DNA from 3 places in the Fusicatenibacter sp. genome. Region 2 is predicted to be linked to each of the others. Evidence: predicted binding sites of a transcription regulator. Region 2 holds the regulator's gene; each other region holds the start of a gene.

Region 1 (6,374 bases), on a different contig from region 2:
GTCCGATATCCAGACCTTCCCAGCCATCCGGAATCTGTCCGGCCGGAACAACCTGTGTATTTGCGTCGTTTGAAAATGCATCTGCAACAACGTTGTCTACCGGAAGAAGCAGTTTCACGCCTTTTGCTGCTGCTTTTTCTTTCATTTTGTTTGCATAATCCAGATAATCCATCTCAAGCAGAGAATCACCAACGGTGCCGCCTGCTGCTTTTGCGAAGGTATAAGCCATACCACCGCCGATGATCAGGACATCAACTTTATCGATCAGGTTGTCGATAACAGAAATCTTGCTGGATACTTTGGATCCGCCAAGGATGGCAACAAACGGACGCTCCGGATTGTTGACAGCATTTCCAAGAAATGCGATCTCTTTCTCCATCAGGTAACCAACAACAGCAGTGTCAACATATTTGGTAACACCAACATTGGAGCAATGAGCACGGTGTGCGGTTCCGAATGCATCGTTTACGAATACGTCACACAGGGAAGCCAGTTCTTTGCTGAACTCCTCACCGTTTTTGGTCTCTTCTGCACGATAACGGGTGTTCTCCAGAAGGATTACATCTCCGTCTTTCATAGCCTCAACAGCTGCTTTTGCGTTCGGTCCTACAACCTCAGGATCTGCTGCAAATTTAACTTCCTGTCCGAGAAGCTCGGAAAGGCGAACTGCAACCGGTGCAAGAGAAAGCTCTGGTTTTGGTTCTCCTTTCGGTTTTCCAAGATGAGAGCAGAGAATTACTTTGCCGCCGTCAGCGATCAGTTTTTTGATTGTCGGAAGAGCAGCTACCAGACGGTTCTCATCTGTGATTTTTCCATCGATCAGCGGAACGTTGAAGTCGCATCTTACAAGGACTCTTTTTCCTTTTACATTGATATCATCTACGGTTTTTTTGTTTAACATGGGCGTTTCCCTCCATATATCCAACTGCATCTGCCGCGCCGTTTCTTTGTTTTTGCGGCATCGCGGTCCTTATTTAAAAATGCAGTTTATAATTTTTGCACACGGAAAAGGGCTGTTTTTGTGCCGTGTTTTTCCGCCGCATTCGCAAAAAGGGCCCGGTCCTTAACAGACCGGACCCTTTGGGCTCTGAAATTTTGCCGTTCAGTTTGTTAAATTATGCTAACTCGCTGAAGTATTTGATGGTACGAACCATCTGGCTTGTGTAGGAGTTCTCGTTATCATACCAAGAAACAACCTGTACCTCTGTTGTTCCGTTGTCCAGCGGAAGAACCATGGTCTGAGTTGCATCGAACAGAGAACCATATCTCATACCAACGATGTCGCTGGATACGATTTCATCTGTGTTGTATCCGAAGGACTCGGTTGCAGATGCTTTCATTTTTGCGTTGATCTCGTCAACAGTTACAGTTCCTTCTACAACTGCTGTAAGGATTGTGGTAGAACCGGTTGGGGTTGGAACACGCTGTGCAGAACCGATCAGTTTGCCGTTCAGTTCCGGAATAACAAGGCCGATTGCTTTTGCAGCACCGGTGCTGTTTGGAACGATGTTAACTGCAGCTGCACGGGATCTTCTCAGATCGCCTTTTCTCTGCGGTCCGTCCAGAGTCATCTGATCTCCAGTGTAAGCATGGATAGTAACCATGATACCGGATTTGATCGGAGCCAGTTCGTTCAGAGCTTTTGCCATAGGTGCAAGGCAGTTTGTGGTGCAGGATGCAGCGGAGATGATGTTATCGTCTGCTGTCAGGGTCTCATGGTTTACATTGTAAACGATGGTCGGAAGGTCGTTACCAGCCGGAGCGGAGATAACTACTTTACGAGCGCCTGCATTGATGTGTGCCTGAGCTTTTGCTTTGGAGGTGTAGAATCCGGAGCACTCCAGAACTACGTCTACGCCAAGCTCTCCCCACGGGCAGTTGTTAGCATCCGGGAAAGCATAGATTTTGATGTTTTTGCCATCTACTGTGATGGAATCTTCATCAGATGTTACGGTATCAGCCAGAGCATATTTTCCCTGAGAAGAGTCATATTTTAACAGATGAGCTAACATCTTCGGGGATGTTAAATCGTTGATTGCTACTACTTCATAACCTTCTGCTCCAAACATCTGTCTGAATGCAAGACGTCCGATACGGCCAAAACCATTGATTGCTACTTTTACTGCCATGATTTTCAATTCCTCCTAAAAAAGTGAATTTTAATTTTGAGTCTCTGTACTTTGTTAAAGAAACATCAACCTTATTTGTATAATACCTAATTTCGTCGGAAAATTCAAGTTCTATTTTGAAGAAAATACGAAATTATTTCTAAAATTTGTGAAGAAGCCGGATGCCAATCAGTATTTCTGCAAAAATTTGAAAGATCCGTCTATTGCAGAAAAAGCCGGAATCCAGCCTTTCTGGGGCTTTTTTCCGGCTTTTCCTGCACGTTTTCTATTGGATCGGCAGATATTCCGGCTTTTTCTCTTTAAACCGCACGTAGTACCGGAATCCGGCTTCCTGTGCGATAGCTGCCGCGTCCGCGAAATGAAACGCAATATGCTCCGGTTTGTGGGCATCGGCACCGAAGGTGATCTTTTCACCGCCCAGTTCCCGGTATCTTTTGATGACATCCAGCGTCGGGTTCGGCACGCCAAGGCCTGCCTTGTAGCCGCCGGTGTTGATTTCCAGCGCGATATCGTACTGAATCAGCTCTTTTAAAATAGCATCGATCTCGTCCGCAAATGCGCGGTAACTGTAATCTTTTCCCTTTTCTCTGCCGTAGCGCACCACATAGTCCAGATGACCGAGTGTCTGGAAATTATGGAAGGAGCGGATATTTTCTGCTGTAGCCTGAAAATACGCCCGATACAGCTCTTCTGCTGTCCAGCCTGGGAAAGCATCCTCATAATAGGGATCTTTTCCGTCAATGACATGCATGGAACCGATCACATAGTCGAACGGCCACGCATTCACGTACTCTTCCATCCGTTCTTTTAAGTGGAGCTGCAGTCCCAGTTCCACGCCAAATCGGATGTCGATTCTGTCGCGGTATTTTTTCTGCAGTTCCTGGATTTTTGCCGCATATGCCGGCGTATCAAGCTGAAACTCGCCGGTACTGTAATCCATATCGTAATGATCCGTCAGGCAGATTGCCGGAAGTCCCAGCTCGACTGCCCGTTTTACCATTTCTTCTGTTGGTGCTTCGCTGTCACTCGAAAAGAAACTGTGCATATGACAGTCCGCTATTTTCATCTTTCGGCCTCCGTAATCGTTCCGCCTCCGCCGACGCAGCCGTCCACGTAGAAGACAACAGCCTGTCCCGGTGTCGGAGCACGCACGCCGTCCGGGAAGGTACAGGTAATTTCATCTTCCCCAGTCCGTTTGATCACGCACGGGGAGCCTTTGTGGCCGTACCGGATTTTTGCGGTGCAGGAGAGCTCTTCTCCAAGTTCCAGCGGCGGAATTGCCATATAGTTTACTTTGTTTGCTTTTACTACTTTTGCGAAAACCTCTTCATTTTCGCCGACCACAACCTCGTTCGTCTCCGGACGGATTTCCAGCACGAACACGCGGTGTCCCATCGGAAGGCCGAGTCCGCGGCGCTGTCCTACGGTGTAATGGGTAATGCCCTCATGGGTGCCGAGGATTTCACCCTTTGTATTCACGAAATCGCCTTTCGGTGCCACGATTCCCGTCTCGTTCTGGATAAAGGAAGCGTAGTCCTGATCCGGCACGAAACAGATTTCCTGGGAATCCTTCTTTTTTGCCACCGGAAGACCGATTTCGGCCGCGATCTCACGGATCTGGTCTTTCGTGTAATCTCCGACCGGCATCAGCGTATGCGAAAGCTGCTCCTGGGTCAGGTTGTACAGCGCATACGTCTGGTCTTTCGCCGCCGTTACGGAATTTGCAATCGCATACCGTCCATTGGCAAGCTGTTCAATTCTTGCGTAATGACCGGTTGCAATGTAGTCCGCTCCGATCGAAAGACTCCGCTGCAGCAGTGCTTCCCATTTCACGTAGCGGTTGCAGGCGATACACGGGTTCGGTGTTCTGCCGCAGAGATATTCGTTCGTGAAATAGTCCATGACGTTCTCACGGAACTCTTTTTTAAAGTTCATGACATAATAGGGAATGTCCAGCACCTGTGCCACGCGCCTTGCATCATCAACAGCAGAAAGGCCGCAACAGCCCCCGTTTTCCTCCTGGACTGTCTCGGCCTCATCCTGCCAGATCTGCATGGTCACCCCGATGACATCGTATCCCGCTTTTTTCAGCAGATACGCTGCCACCGAGGAATCTACGCCGCCGGACATTCCAACGACTACTTTCTTTTTTCCCATACTTAGTATTCTTCCTCTTCCTCGCCCTCGCTGATATCAGACTTCGGTTTTGCAAGACCTTCGATCTTGATGCCGTGTTTCTCTGCGTAATCCCAGAGTGCAGCGTGGATTGCTTCTTCTGCAAGCAGAGAACAGTGAACTTTGACCGGCGGAAGTCCGTCGAGTGCTTCCATAACGGCTTTGTTGGTTACTTCCAGAGCTTCCTGAATGGTTTTTCCTTTTACCAGCTCGGTTGCCATACTGCTGGTTGCAACAGCAGCGCCGCAGCCGAAGGTTTTAAATTTGCAGTCCTGAATGATGCCGTTGTCGTCGATGTCGAGATACATTCTCATGATATCGCCGCATTTTGCATTTCCAACGGTGCCTACACCGCTTGCGTTCTCAATTTCTCCTACATTTCTCGGATGCTGGAAATGATCCATTACTTTTTCACTGTACATTGTTATTCTTCCTCCTGAACTATTTCAAAGCAGTCCTCCTCCGGCACAGCTTTTACCTGAATTTTTCTGTACCGGCTTTGTGGATGGACTGTCTTATTTTCTAAAGCTTATTTACCCTGCTGTTTTTTGATGTAATCCTCATACAGCGGGGACATGCTGCGCAGACGGTCTACAATTGCTTTGATCTGCTCTACAACGAAATCAACGTCCTCTTTTGTGATCTCTTCACTTAAGGTAAGACGTAAGGATCCGTGCGCTTTTTCGTGCGGCAGTCCGATAGCCAGCAGTACATGGGACGGATCAAGAGATCCGGAAGTACATGCGGAACCACTGGATGCACAGATGCCTTTCATATCCAGCATAATCAGAAGAGATTCTCCCTCGATGAACTCAAAACTGATATTGCAGTTATTCGGCAGACGTTTCACCGGATCTCCGTTCAGACGACAGTTCGGAATCTCGGTCAAAATACGGTTGATCAGATAATCACGTACTTCGATTTCTTTTGCAGTACGCTCTGCCATGGTTCTTGCCGCGCGCTCTGCCGCAACTCCGTATCCTACGATGCCCGGTACATTTTCTGTTCCGGCACGGCGTTTTCTTTCCTGCGCACCGCCGTGTACGAAAGAACGGATTTTCACACCCTTTCGGATGTAGAGGAATCCGATTCCTTTTGGTCCGTTGATCTTATGACCGCTGGAGCTGAGCATATCGATATTGCATTCATCCACATTGATCGGGATCTGACCGAATGCCTGTACGGCATCTGTGTGGAATAAAATATTGTGTTCTTTTGCGATTCTTCCGATCTCTTTGATCGGCTGGATCGTTCCGATTTCGTTGTTTGCCGCCATAACGGAAATCAGAATGGTCTCCGGTGTGATGGCTGCTTCAAGTTCATCCAGATTGACAACGCCGTTCTCATCGACGCCGATGTAGGTAATTTTCGCACCGCGCTCTTTTTCCAGATACTCACAGGTGTGAAGAATCGCATGATGCTCGATTTTTGTGGTGATGATGTGGTTTCCTTTATTTTTATATGCTTCAAAGGTAGCTTTTAACGCCCAGTTATCGGACTCGCTGCCGCCGGCTGTAAAATAAATTTCCTCCGGTTTTGCGCCGAGCACGTTTGCGATCTGCTCTCTTCCTTTGGTGATGGCTTCTTTGCTTTTTCCTGCAATCGCATAAATACTGGATGGATTTCCGTAGTATTCGCTGAAATAAGGAAGCATAGCCTCGACAACTTCCGGGGCTGTTTTTGTTGTTGCCGCATTGTCCAGATAAATCATTGTTGTTCACTCCTTGTCATTTCTATCGCTGTTTCTGTTTTTCTCTAATTGCCGGCTCTGCTGAACCAGCTCTCCGAGGCTGATGGAATCCACAGCGTTCGTAATTCCCTCATTGATCCTCTGCCACACAAAACGCGTGACGCAGAAATCGGCCGCATCGCAGCCGCCCAGGCCTTCATTGACCGAGCACGTGACTGCCTCGAGTCCGCCCTCCAGCACACGGAGAACATCTCCTACCGAAATGGAATCTGCCGGTTTTGCAAGTACATAACCACCGCCTGCTCCCCGCACACTCTCAATGAATCCGGCTTTTCGAAGCGGACGCACCAGCTGCTCCAGATAGCTCTCTGAGATATTCT
Region 2 (6,374 bases):
GCAGGATATCCTTGCGGCGATTGACTGGGTGTGCAAAGAGCGAATAAGACTTAATATCCGCATTTTAAATATTTCAGTGGGAACAACAGAGCAGGAAAAAACGGTGGATGATCTGCTCGTGCAGGCGGTGGAGCGCGCCTGGGATGACGGGATCACTGTTGTGACAGCGGCCGGAAATCTGGGACCCGCTCCGGGCAGTATTACGGCGCCGGGGAGCAGCAGAAAAGTGATCACCGTGGGAGCGGGCGATCTGCTGGAGCCAAGAAGAGGAATCTCCGGATGCGGCCCGACACGGGACTGCGTCTGCAAACCAGATCTTGTCGCGCCTGGAAAACGTCTCATTTCCTGCGCGCCTGGAAGAAGCAGAAAGGAATATGTGGTGAAGAGCGGCACATCGATGGCGGCGCCGCGGGTGTCCGGAGCCGTGGCTTTGGCACTTGAACGGGTTCCGGATCTTACCAATGTCCAGGCAAAAATGCTGCTCTGCGAATCGGCAAGAGATCTTGGCCTTCCGCGTAACCGTCAGGGGCATGGAATGCTTCAGACAGACCGTTTTCTTTCACTTCTGTGAGACGATGCGTGACAATGCAACAGAAGAAAAATGAAGGAAAATATCGATCATCCTGCAAAAATTGAGCGAATTGATAGGAAAATACCAAAAAATCAGGCGAATTTTGACTTGACAAGCCATTTGATACTTTATACAATAAACGGGAATAGAAAAAGGAGGCCTACTATGGAAAAAATTCAGATGACCACTCCTCTGGTAGAGATGGATGGAGATGAGATGACCAGAATTCTCTGGAAAATGATCAAAGATGAGCTGCTTCTCCCGTTTATTGATCTGAAAACGGAATATTACGATCTTGGACTGGAACACAGAAACGAAACGAACGATCAGGTAACCGTAGATTCCGCAAACGCTACCAAGAAATACGGTGTAGCAGTCAAATGTGCCACCATTACGCCGAATGCAGCGCGTATGACAGAGTACAATCTGAAAGAAATGTGGAAGAGCCCGAACGGAACCATTCGTGCCATGCTCGACGGAACTGTTTTCCGTACCCCGATTGTTGTAAAAGGCATCGAGCCGTGCGTGCGCAACTGGAAAAAGCCGATTACGATTGCCCGTCATGCATACGGCGATGTATATAAAAACGCAGAAATCCGGATTCCGGGACCGGGAAAAGCAGAGCTGGTTTATACCGCAGAGGATGGCACCGAGACAAGAGAACTGATTCACAACTTCACCGGCGCTGGTGTCATTCAGGGTATGCACAATCTGGATAATTCCATAGAAAGCTTTGCGAGAAGCTGTTTCGAATACGCGCTGTCCACAAAACAGGATCTGTGGTTTGCAAGCAAGGATACGATTTCCAAAAAGTATGATCATCGCTTTAAGGATATTTTCCAGGAAATTTTCGATGCAGAGTATAAAGGGAAATTCGAAGAGGCAGGCATTACCTACTTCTACACCCTGATCGACGATGCTGTTGCCCGTATCATGAAAGCAGAGGGCGGCTTTATCTGGGCATGCAAAAACTACGATGGTGATGTCATGAGTGATATGGTGTCCTCCGCATTCGGTTCCCTTGCGATGATGACTTCGGTTCTCGTATCTCCGCATGGATATTACGAGTACGAGGCTGCGCACGGAACCGTACAGCGCCACTATTACCGTCACTTAAAAGGCGAGGAAACATCCACCAACTCCGTGGCCACCATTTTTGCATGGACCGGCGCACTCAGAAAACGCGGGGAAATGGATGGAAACGCAGAACTTTCCGCATTTGCAGACCGTCTGGAAAAAGCAACGATCACAACGATCGAGAGCGGAAAGATGACAAAAGACCTTGCGCTGATCACCACCATGGAAAATCCGACCGTATTAAACAGCCGTGATTTCATCCTGGCCATCCGCGAGGAGCTGGAGAAATAATCAAACGAAGCAGAAAAAGAAAGCCGATCCGGCATTCCCACAAAAAAGGATGTACCGGACCGGCTTTTTCTGTTGCCAAGCATATCAATAATTGGTCCAGTGGACCAATTTTGATTTTACACTTTTCCGGGGAAAGCCAGGCTTACTCGGCAAGCTCTTCCCATTTTTCATACAGCTCTTCAAGTTCTGCGGCGATTTCCGCTTTCTCTTTGCTTAATTTCACACACTCTGCGACATTTGTTGCGACTTCCGGTTTTGACATTTCTTCATCAATTTCCGAATCGCGTGTCTCGAGCTCTTCAATTCGTTTTTCCGTCTTTTTCAGCTCGTTCTCTTTCTTTCGGAGGCGTGCCTGTTCTTCTTTCTGCGCCTTCCAGTCCAGCTTTGTGGAGGAGGCTTCGGAAGGAGCAGATGTTTCTTCCAGTGCGGCGGCCTCGGCAGCAGGAGCATAGATGCGGGTCAGCTCTTCTTTTTTCTCCAGATAGTAATCGTAATTTCCGATATAGTTGACGAGTGTCTGTCCCGTCAGCTCCAGAATCCGGGTTGCAGTCTGATTGATAAAGTAACGGTCGTGGGACACGTACAGTACCGTTCCAGTGTAATCCTTCAGCGCGTTTTCCAGAATCTCCTTTGATACGATATCGAGGTGGTTGGTCGGCTCGTCGAGGATCAGGAAGTTGGCGTTCGAGAGCATCAGCTTGGCAAGGGAAATTCGTCCGCGCTCACCGCCGCTCAGCGTGTGGATCGGCTGGAAGACATCATCGTTTGTAAACAGGAAGGCGGCCAGCACATTTCGGATTTCGGTGTTTGTCAGATACGGATACGCGTCGGAAATCTCCTGGAAAATGGTCTTTTCCATGTGGAGCACCTGATGCTCCTGATCGTAGTAACCGATCTGTACACGGCTTCCAAGTGTAAAAGAGCCGGCATCCGGTCGGATGACTTCGTTTAAGATCTTTAAGATCGTCGTTTTTCCCGTTCCGTTGTTTCCGATGATTGCGACGCGCTCCCCGCGCTTGATTTCGAAATTCAGATCCTGGAAAAGCGTCTGTCCCGGGAAGGCTTTGGAGAGATGCTCGACGGTCAGCACATCGTTTCCGCTGGTGATGCGCGGCTCCAGACGGATCCGCATATCGGAGCGTACTTCCGTCGGTTTTTCGAGAACATCCATTTTGTCCAGCATCTTTTCACGGCTCTCGGCGCGCTTGATGGATTTTTCCCGGTTGAAGGATTTCAGCTTTGCGATGACTTCCTCCTGATGGTGGATTTCCTGCTGCTGGTTGACCCAGGCGTGGTAAGCGGCCTCGCGGAGCATTGCTTTTTTCTGACTGTAGGCGGTATAGTTTCCCTCAAAAGTTGTTACTTTTTTATTGTCCACTTCAACGACTTTTGTGACAACGCGGTCGAGAAAGTAACGGTCATGGGAGACAATCAGGACGGCTCCGCTGTAATTTAAAAGATACGTCTCGAGCCAGGAGATCGAGTCCATATCGAGGTGGTTGGTCGGCTCGTCGAGCAGAATGATGTCCGGTTTGGTGAGCAGCAGTTTACCAAGTGCCACGCGGGTCTTCTGACCGCCGGAGAGGGAGTCCACCTGTTTTTCAAAATCGCTCTCGGAAAAGCCAAGACCTTTTAAAACACCGACGACTTCACTGCGGTACGCGTATCCGTTTTCCAGTTCAAAGGTATGGGAGAGGCGGGTGTAGGTGGAAAGAAGTTCATCCAGCTCTGCACCGGATTTTGTCTTCATATCGCTTTCCATCTGACGGAGGCGTTCCTCCATATCGATCAGATTCTGTTTCGCGGTCAGCACTTCCTGGTAAATGGAAAGGTGTCCGGTCAGATCCTGATGCTGGGCGAGATAGCCCATCGTCTTTCCTTTGGAGAGGATGACCTCTCCCTCATCGGCCCTCATTTCGCCGATGATGATTTTTAACAGCGTCGATTTTCCGGCACCGTTGATGCCGACCAGTGCGGCTTTTTCGCGTTCTTCTATATGAAAAGATGCATTTTTGATAATTTCCGTTGTCCCGAATGCTTTCGAGATATTCTGACATGCAAGAATCATGTGGTTCCTCCAGATAACATATTTCTGTATTTTGACATAATACACCATCCTTATTATAGAGAGTAATACACAAAATTTCAAGAAATCTTTGACAATTTTCTATCAACCATATATAATATGAGTATATGCAGGTGTAAATAAGGAGGAATTTATCTTGGAAGAAAAAGGAATTTCTCGGGCAGTTATCAAAAGACTTCCTAGATATTATCGTTACCTGGGCGAATTGCTGGAGGACGGAGTAGAACGGATCTCTTCCGGTGAGCTGAGCGAGCGGATGAAAGTGACAGCTTCCCAGATTCGCCAGGATTTAAATAATTTCGGCGGCTTCGGCCAGCAGGGATATGGTTATAACGTGCGGTATCTGTACAGTGAGATTGGAAAAATCTTAGGTCTGGACAGAGTCCACAATATGATTTTTGTCGGAGCCGGAAATCTGGGACAGGCGCTTGCCAATTACGCGGCCTTTGAAAGAAGCGGATTCAAAACGGTCGGTATTTTTGACGTCAACCCGGTATTAAAAGGAATTTCCGTGCGCGGAATTGAAATCCGCATGGCGGACGAGCTTCCGGAATTTATCAAGGAGCACAACGTAGAGATCGCAGCTCTGACACTGCCGAAAGCAAAAGCGGTAGAGATGGCAGAGATCCTCGTGGATAATGGTGTGAAAGCAATCTGGAATTTTGCACATACCGATCTGAACTTAAAACTTCCGAAAGATGTGATCGTAGAGAATGTCCATCTTTCCGAAAGTCTGATGCGTCTCTCCTACAATCTGAACAGATATGAGGCGGAGCATCCAAAGAACAATTAAGAAACAAAAAACAAAAGCAGGAGAGTCTTCGGGAAACCGGAGGCTTTTTCTGTTAAGTCCCCGGAAGATGCGGGAAAAGGAGGAGAAGCGATGAAACGGATTCTTACAGCAGCACAGATGAAGCAGGCAGACCGAAATACCATGGAAACGATGGAAGTGCCGTCCCTGGTACTGATGGAGCGCGCGGCGCTGTCCTGTGTGGAGGAACTTCAAAATGGAACATGGGATACAGGAAAAGTTCTTGCCGTGTGCGGTCCCGGAAATAATGGCGGGGACGGTGCGGCAATTGCACGGATTTTAAAGACGAAAGGCGTGGATGCGGAACTGTTCTGTCTTGGAAATCCGGAAAAATACAGTGAAGGCATGAGAGCACAGAAGAAAATTGCGGAAAATTATGGGGTCCGTGAGGTTAAGAATCCGGATTTCCGGGAATATACTGTTATCATAGATGCCATCTTTGGAATTGGCGTATCCCGCCCGCTGGTAGGGGAGTACCGGAGAGCAGTGGAAGCAATCTGCGCAAGCGGCGTCCCCGTTCTCGCCGTGGACATCCCTTCGGGGATCCACACGGATACCGGAGAGGTCCTTGATGCGGCGGTGAAAGCCAGAGCCACGGTGACATTTGCCTGTGCAAAGCCAGGGCTTCTTTTTGATCCCGGAAAACGATATGCCGGAGAGGTCCTGGTCCGTGACATCGGAATCGGCTTTGATGCAGGAGAAGAGGAGACGCCCTGGTACGGTTCGGTGGAAAAAGAAGATCTGGACCGGTTTCTTACCCGCACGCCGATGGGAAATAAGGGAACCTTCGGAAAGGTGCTGGTACTTGCCGGTTCCGGTGCCATGTGCGGAGCCGCTGTTTTGTGTGCCAGGGCAGTCCTTGCATCCGGTGCCGGCATGGTAAAGGTTGTAACAGAGGAAAGAAACCGTACGCCGCTTTTCTGTGCCCTGCCGGAAGCAATGGCGGATTTCTGGAAGGAGGATGAGCCGCTTCCGGAAGAAGCCCTGCTGCAGGATCTCGCCTGGGCGGACGCTGTTGTTGCGGGACCGGGACTTTCCAAAAGCCGGACGGCAAAAGAACTGCTCGTTTTTACGGTGCAGCACACAGAAGTTCCTCTTATTCTGGATGCAGATGCGCTGAACCTGATTGCGGAAGATGCGGAGTTTCTTTCGGGCTGCCGGGCAGAAAAAATTTTAACGCCTCATGTAGGAGAGCTTGCACGGCTGCTGCACACGACCATTGCAGAATGCCAGCGTGACCCGGCAGGAAGCGCCGGAAGGGCCGCCGAAAAATACCAGGCCTGCTGTGTACGAAAGGATTCCGTAACCGTGACAGCAGAGAAAGGGCGTGAGCAGTATTACATAAACACAAGCGGAAGCAGTGCGCTTGCGACGGCGGGAAGCGGCGATGTGCTCGCGGGAATCACAGGCGCCTTTGCAGCGAAACGTCAGTGTGAAAAAAATGAGAAAAAAATCGGCCTTGCCAAAACAGCGGCACTGGCGGCATATGCGCATGGAAAAGCGGGAGAGGCTGCGGAAGAAAACAGCAGTGCTTCCTA
Region 3 (6,055 bases), on a different contig from region 2:
CCATTGTATCGGTCATACCGTAGGAAGCAGGACCTGCTGCCATGTTGTCCGGGTGAAGAGTACGTCCTGTACCACCGCCGGAAGCAACGGAGAAGTATTTTTTACCAGCTTCGATACGCTCTTTTTTGTAGGTACCTGCAACCGGATGCTGGAAACGAGTCGGGTTGGTGGAGTTTCCGGTGATGGAAACGTCAACGTTCTCTTTCCACATGATAGCAACACCTTCGCGAACATCGTTAGCGCCGTAGCAGTTAACTTTCGCACGCGGGCCGTTGGAGTATGCTTTTCTGTATACTTCTTTCAGCTCGCCGGTGTAGTAGTCATACTCGGTCTCTACATAAGTAAAGCCGTTGATACGTGCGATGATCTGAGCAGCGTCTTTTCCAAGACCGTTCAGGATAACACGCAGAGGTTTCTGACGTACTTTGTTTGCTTTCTCAGCGATACCGATAGCACCCTCAGCAGCTGCGAAGGACTCATGTCCAGCCAGGAATGCGAAGCACTCGGTGTCCTCTTCCAGAAGCATTTTGCCAAGGTTACCATGGCCAAGACCAACTTTACGCTGATCTGCTACAGAACCCGGGATACAGAAGGACTGAAGTCCCTCACCGATTGCTGCTGCAGCTTCAGAAGCTTTACGACATCCTTTTTTGATTGCGATTGCTGCGCCTACCGTGTAAGCCCATTTTGCATTTTCGAAGCAGATTGGCTGAATGCCTTCGACCATTTTGTATACATCGAGGCCAGCGGCTTTTGTAACTTCTGCTGCTTCTTCGATCGAGTTGATTCCGTACTCAGCGAGCTTAGCCAGAATCTGTTTCTCTCTTCTTTCGTATGATTCAAATAAAGCCATTTTCCTATCCTCCTAAATTATCTGATTACTCTTTTCTCGGGTCAACGATCTTAACAGCATCAGCAACACGTCCGTACTGTCCGCTTGCTTTCTCGAATGCTGTGTTTGCATCATCGCCGGCTTTGATGAAGTCCATCATCTTTCCGAAGTTGATGAATTTGTAACCGATAATCTCGTCATCCTCATCCAGTGCGATACCTGTTACATAACCGTCGGTCATTTCAAGGTAACGAGGTCCTTTTGCAAGGGTTCCGTACATAGTACCAACCTGGGAACGAAGTCCTTTACCAAGGTCTTCCAGTCCGGCACCTACAACCAGTCCGTCCTCGGAGAATGCACTCTGGCTTCTTCCGTAAACGATCTGAAGGAAGAGTTCTCTCATTGCAGTATTGATAGCATCACACACAAGGTCAGTATTCAGAGCCTCAAGGATGGTAAGGCCCGGAAGAATCTCAGATGCCATAGCTGCAGAATGAGTCATTCCTGAACATCCGATAGTCTCAACGAGAGCTTCCTGGATAACGCCCTCTTTTACGTTCAGAGTCAGTTTGCAGGTACCCTGCTGCGGTGCGCACCAGCCAATACCGTGAGTGAATCCGGAAATGTCTTTGATCTCTTTTGCTTTTACCCATTTTGCTTCCTCCGGAATCGGAGCTGCACCGTGATGCACGCCCTGGGTAACCGGACACATCATTTCTACTTCGTGTGAATAAGTCATTGTTAAACTCCTTTCAAATATGTACTTATTTGAGCTTTTGTCTTTCGAACGGACCGTTTCCAGCCTGTTCACAGACCTATGGTTATTGTCTCACAAAATTGGCCATTCGTCCAGCCTATTTTGATAAAAAATTGCAAAGACCGCCGAAAAACGATAAAATTTCCGGCGGTCTTTGCAAACGATCTGTTTGATTTTCTTGCGATAAAACAAAATATTTTTAATTATCAGATTTTTTTGACAATTTCCTTCGCGTTTTTAAAGATATGACCCGACGGGATCACACCACGGACGCAGGAGAGCGGGTAAATGTTGGAATTTCTTCCGACAACGGTTCCCGGATTCAGCACGCTGTTGCAGCCGACCTCAACCTCATCGCCGAGCATCGCACCGAATTTTTTCAGTCCGGTTTCGATCTGTTCGTCGGCGCCTTTGACAACGACAAGCTTCTTGTCGGATTTTACATTGGAAGTAATGGAACCGGCACCCATGTGCGCTTTGTGGCCAAGAACAGAGTCACCGACGTAATTGTAGTGCGGAACCTGTACTTTATTAAAGAGAATAACATTTTTCAGCTCGGTGGAGTTTCCAACGACAGCGCCTTCGCCGACGATGGCGTTTCCGCGGATAAAAGCACACTGGCGGATCTCCGCGCCTTTTCCGATAATGCATGGGCCGTTGATGGAAGCGGTCGGTGCGATACTGGCATCTTTTGCGATCCAGATATTTTCGCCGCGTTTTTCGTATTCTGCCGGATCAAGCGTCTCGCCGAGTTCAAGAATAAAGTCCTTGATGAGCGGAAGCACTTCCCATGGATACGTTTTGCCTTCAAAGATTTTTGCGGCAATGGTCTGGGTTAAATCATAAAGTTCAGAAATGGTTGCATCTTTCATAAGTGATTCATCCTTTCTTTTTTCTGTTCCTGTTTATCTTACCACATTTCAGGTGTTCTGTGCGGTCTTTTTTCTGTTCGAAGAAGACTTTGCAGAAGAGCTTCTTGAAGACGTGCTTTTTCCGACACCGGAACGTGTGGAAGAGGCTTTTTTATAGTACGGCGCGGACGCATCAAAACTGCTCTTTAACTGGAACTGGTTCCGCATCTGCTTTACATTCACGGTGTGGCGTGTTACAAAGTTTTCCAGTTTTCCCATATATTCCTCAGAGGTAATGGATCCCTCCGCCACATAGGTGAGTCCCTTTTCCCAGCTTGCTGTCAGCTCCGGGTTCAGAAGCGGACGGATGGACTGGTGGACAACATCGTAGATCATTTCGCCGAGCTGCGTCGGTGTGATGACCTGCGTCTTTTTGTTCAACGCGAGATACTTGATAAAGACAAGCTTTTTTAAGATTTCCGCACGCGTCGCACTCGTTCCGATGCCGCTTCCCTTGATCTGCTCACGGAGCTCTTCATCCTCGATGAGCTGTCCGGCATTCTCCATCGCAAGGATCATGGAACCGGAAGTATAGCGCTTCGGCGGGGAGGTTTCGCCCTCTTTGATCGAGAGACCGAGCAGGTTCAGTTCACTGCCTTTTTTTAACTGGGACAGTGCGGCAAGGAATGCGGGATCGCACGTTGTTTCCTCATCTTTTTTACGGTCATCGTCCTCATCCTTTTTACGGAAGAAGGAGTAGTGCATCGCTTTTAAGTAGCCCTCCTCCACGAGAACACGGAAGTTGGAAAAGAACTGTTCGCCGCCGATTTCCGTCACAAGCGCAACCTTCTGATAGACGGCCGGCGGATAGAAGATACCGAGAAAACGGCGGACAATCGTTTCGTATACTTTGGCGGAAAGCTCCGAAAGATTCCGCAGATTGCCAAGGCCCTGTCCAGTCGGAATGATTGCGTAGTGGTCAGTGATCTGTTTATCATTCGTATAACGGGTGGAACCGATCTTTTTCCAGCTCCCGCCCTGTAAAATTTCATCCGCAAGACCGCGGCAGATGTTGTACTGCTGCAGGCCGCGCAGGTTCTTGCTGATTTCCTTTGCAACGGCAGAAGAAAGCACACGGGCGTCGGTACGCGGATAGGTAACCAGCTTTTTCTCGTAAAGCTCCTGGACGACTTTCAGTGTTTCATCCGGGCTGATTTTGAAGAAGCGGGCACAGTCGTTCTGCAGCTCCGCAAGGTTGTAGAGCAGCGGCGCATTTTTATTCTCTTTTTTCCGCTCCATTTTCAGAACGCGCGGGATCAGAGGATTCTGTGCTTCTAATTCGTCAATCAGCTTCTGTGCGTCTTCTTTTTTCTGGAATCCATTCTCCTTATAGAGAAGCGGCGAGTTAAAATAGCGGCTTCCTTTAACGGCACGCCATTCGCCTTCGAAATTCCGCCCGTTAAAAGAAAGACCGGCGATGACACGGTAGAACGGTGTTTTTACGAAACTGCGGATTTCGCGTTCGCGGCGCACGACCATGCCGAGCACGCACGTCATGACACGGCCGACGGAGATGGCCTGGTATTTGGTGCCGAGATACGATGCGACGGCGTTTCCATATTTTAACGAGAGAAGACGGGAAAAGTTAATGCCCATCAGGTAATCTTCTTTGGCACGGAGATAAGCGGAAGCTGAGAGATTGTCGTATTCACTTTCATCCTTCGCTTCGCGGATGCCGCGCAGGATTTCTTCTTCTGTCTGTGAATCAATCCAGACACGTTTCTGCTTCTTGTCTTTGATACCGGCCATCTGTGCGACGAGGCGGTAGATATATTCTCCCTCGCGCCCGGAGTCGGTACAGACATAAATGGTCTCGATATCTTCCCGGTGGAGCAGGCCGCTCACGATGTTGAACTGCTTTTTTACTTCCGGGATTACTTCATATTTAAAATTTTCAGGCAAAAAAGGCAGGGTCTCAAGACTCCACCTTTTTAACGCAGGATCGTATTTTTCCGGGTAGCTCATCGTAACCAGGTGGCCGACGCACCAGGTTACGACGGAAGTTTCCGACTCCAGATACCCGTCCCTGCGCTGCATATTCTGTTTTAATGCTTTTGCGAATTCCTGAGCGACGCTCGGTTTCTCCGCAATGTATAAGGATTTTGTCATTTATCTGCACTCATCATTCGAAGCGGCCAGGCAAGGAGCAGTCCGCCTCCGATCATATTTCCGATAGTTACAATTACCATACTTTTCAGCGCGGCGGTAAGAGAGATGCCGCCCGGAACGAGAAGTGCGGCGGTAACGAAGGTTGCCATATTGGCAATGCAGTGTTCGAAACCGGCAACAACGAATCCGGAGATACAAAGTATGATCATGAAAAATTTCGCAACTTCATTTTTGCATTTCATGCCGCAGGCAACGGCAAGGCAGACGAAGAAGTTGCAGAGAATGGCGCGGAAGAACATTTCTCCCACAGGAATGGAAAGTTTGTTCCCAATAAAGCCCGCATAGTAATCAGCGGTGCCGGAAGCGCCTGCCAGTACGAAAATCACGGAGAGGATCAGACATCCGACGAAATTTCCGATGTAGCTGACGAGCCATACTTTTCCAACCTGCGTCCACGATACTTTTTTATCGAAGGCACCAAACGCCATGACAAGATTGTTTCCAGTAAAAAGCTCTGCGCCGATGAACACGATCAGAAGAACCGCGATAGCAAACACGATACCGCCAAGCAGCTTGCCCCACGCAGGATCGGAACCCTGGAAGACATTGCCGACTACGTTGGAGAAGATCATGGCAACGACGATAAAAAAGCCTGCCATGACCGAGCGGAGAAAGTATTTTCCAGGCTGTTCTTTCAGTAGCTTCGCCTTGTTTACCGCTGCCTCTGAAAATTTTTGTACGTCATCATAAGGCATATGTTACTCCTTTCTTATGTCCCGCATGCAGCAGGGGACATATCCCCGTTTTTTGTGTCCTGGGGATGGCCATTATTCCCGGGACACTTTGTGGAACGGTCACCGGGTTCGCTCTTTCGACTTTGGCTATTATATCATCCCCGGGGAAAATTCGCAATGAAGGAACGCGAAAAAACTGCATTTCCGCAGAAATATCAGAAAATGGAAGAGAAAGTAACACATTGTATGAGAATGAGAATGGAAGATGGAAAGGCGCGCAGTATGTCGTAAAACGAAGCTATGCACCGCAGGGCGCTTATGTGGAAGCGGACGAGTGGGGAAAAGCAGAGCTCTATGTTTACAGTGAAGCGCTGAAGCCGGAAAAACTGACGTACCGTCTTGCATTGAGGGAACGGGAAGTACGGCGATTATGGGGAGGAAGGAATGTGCATCGGTATGTGTGTGGGATGTGCGCTTGGCAGTGCCCTGAATGGAAATGCCGGACTTGGACTGTCGATTGGAATGCTGATCGGGCTGGTGATTGGAATGTGTATTCCAAAAAGAAAATAGCAGAAAATGCAGGAAGTGGAATGAAATCGACGCTATTGTAGAAATAAAAGAAAAAATTTGAAAAATTTTAAAAATTACCGTTGACAAATTGAGAGAACAGTGCTAGAATCTATAAATGTCAGCAGGATATAAGAGCTGACAA

The links. Region 2 encodes Rex, which represses fermentation and respiration genes when NADH is low (regulators of the CRP and FNR family bind a similar motif). Its sites were predicted from a motif close to ATTGTTAANTANTTAACAAT; they were not measured.
Region 1: the regulator Rex is predicted to act here: its motif matches at 2,180-2,199, upstream of gap (type I glyceraldehyde-3-phosphate dehydrogenase).
Region 3: the regulator Rex is predicted to act here: its motif matches at 1,691-1,710, upstream of ACY2VW_RS13570 (iron-sulfur cluster assembly scaffold protein).

Annotation. Positions count from the first base shown of each region.
Region 1 is NZ_CDRRUH010000044.1:6,296-12,669, forward strand. It holds gene ACY2VW_RS10140 (phosphoglycerate kinase) at 1-901, opposite strand, end outside; gene gap (type I glyceraldehyde-3-phosphate dehydrogenase) at 1,116-2,129, opposite strand; gene ACY2VW_RS10150 (histidinol-phosphatase HisJ family protein) at 2,395-3,195, opposite strand; gene mnmA (tRNA 2-thiouridine(34) synthase MnmA) at 3,192-4,286, opposite strand; gene nifU (Fe-S cluster assembly scaffold protein NifU) at 4,289-4,726, opposite strand; gene nifS (cysteine desulfurase NifS) at 4,834-6,015, opposite strand; gene ACY2VW_RS10170 (RrF2 family transcriptional regulator) at 6,022-6,374, opposite strand, start outside.
Region 2 is NZ_CDRRUH010000041.1:20,410-26,783, reverse strand. It holds gene ACY2VW_RS09810 (S8 family peptidase) at 1-571, shown strand, start outside; gene ACY2VW_RS09805 (NADP-dependent isocitrate dehydrogenase) at 737-1,939, shown strand; gene ACY2VW_RS09800 (ABC-F family ATP-binding cassette domain-containing protein) at 2,082-4,007, opposite strand; gene ACY2VW_RS09795 (redox-sensing transcriptional repressor Rex) at 4,162-4,818, shown strand; gene ACY2VW_RS09790 (NAD(P)H-hydrate dehydratase) at 4,909-6,374, shown strand, end outside.
Region 3 is NZ_CDRRUH010000086.1:437-6,491, reverse strand. It holds gene ACY2VW_RS13575 (GGGtGRT protein) at 1-853, opposite strand, end outside; gene ACY2VW_RS13570 (iron-sulfur cluster assembly scaffold protein) at 879-1,571, opposite strand; gene ACY2VW_RS13565 (acyltransferase) at 1,796-2,461, opposite strand; gene ACY2VW_RS13560 (DNA topoisomerase) at 2,510-4,609, opposite strand; gene ACY2VW_RS13555 (formate/nitrite transporter family protein) at 4,606-5,364, opposite strand; gene ACY2VW_RS13550 (hypothetical protein) at 5,788-5,913, shown strand.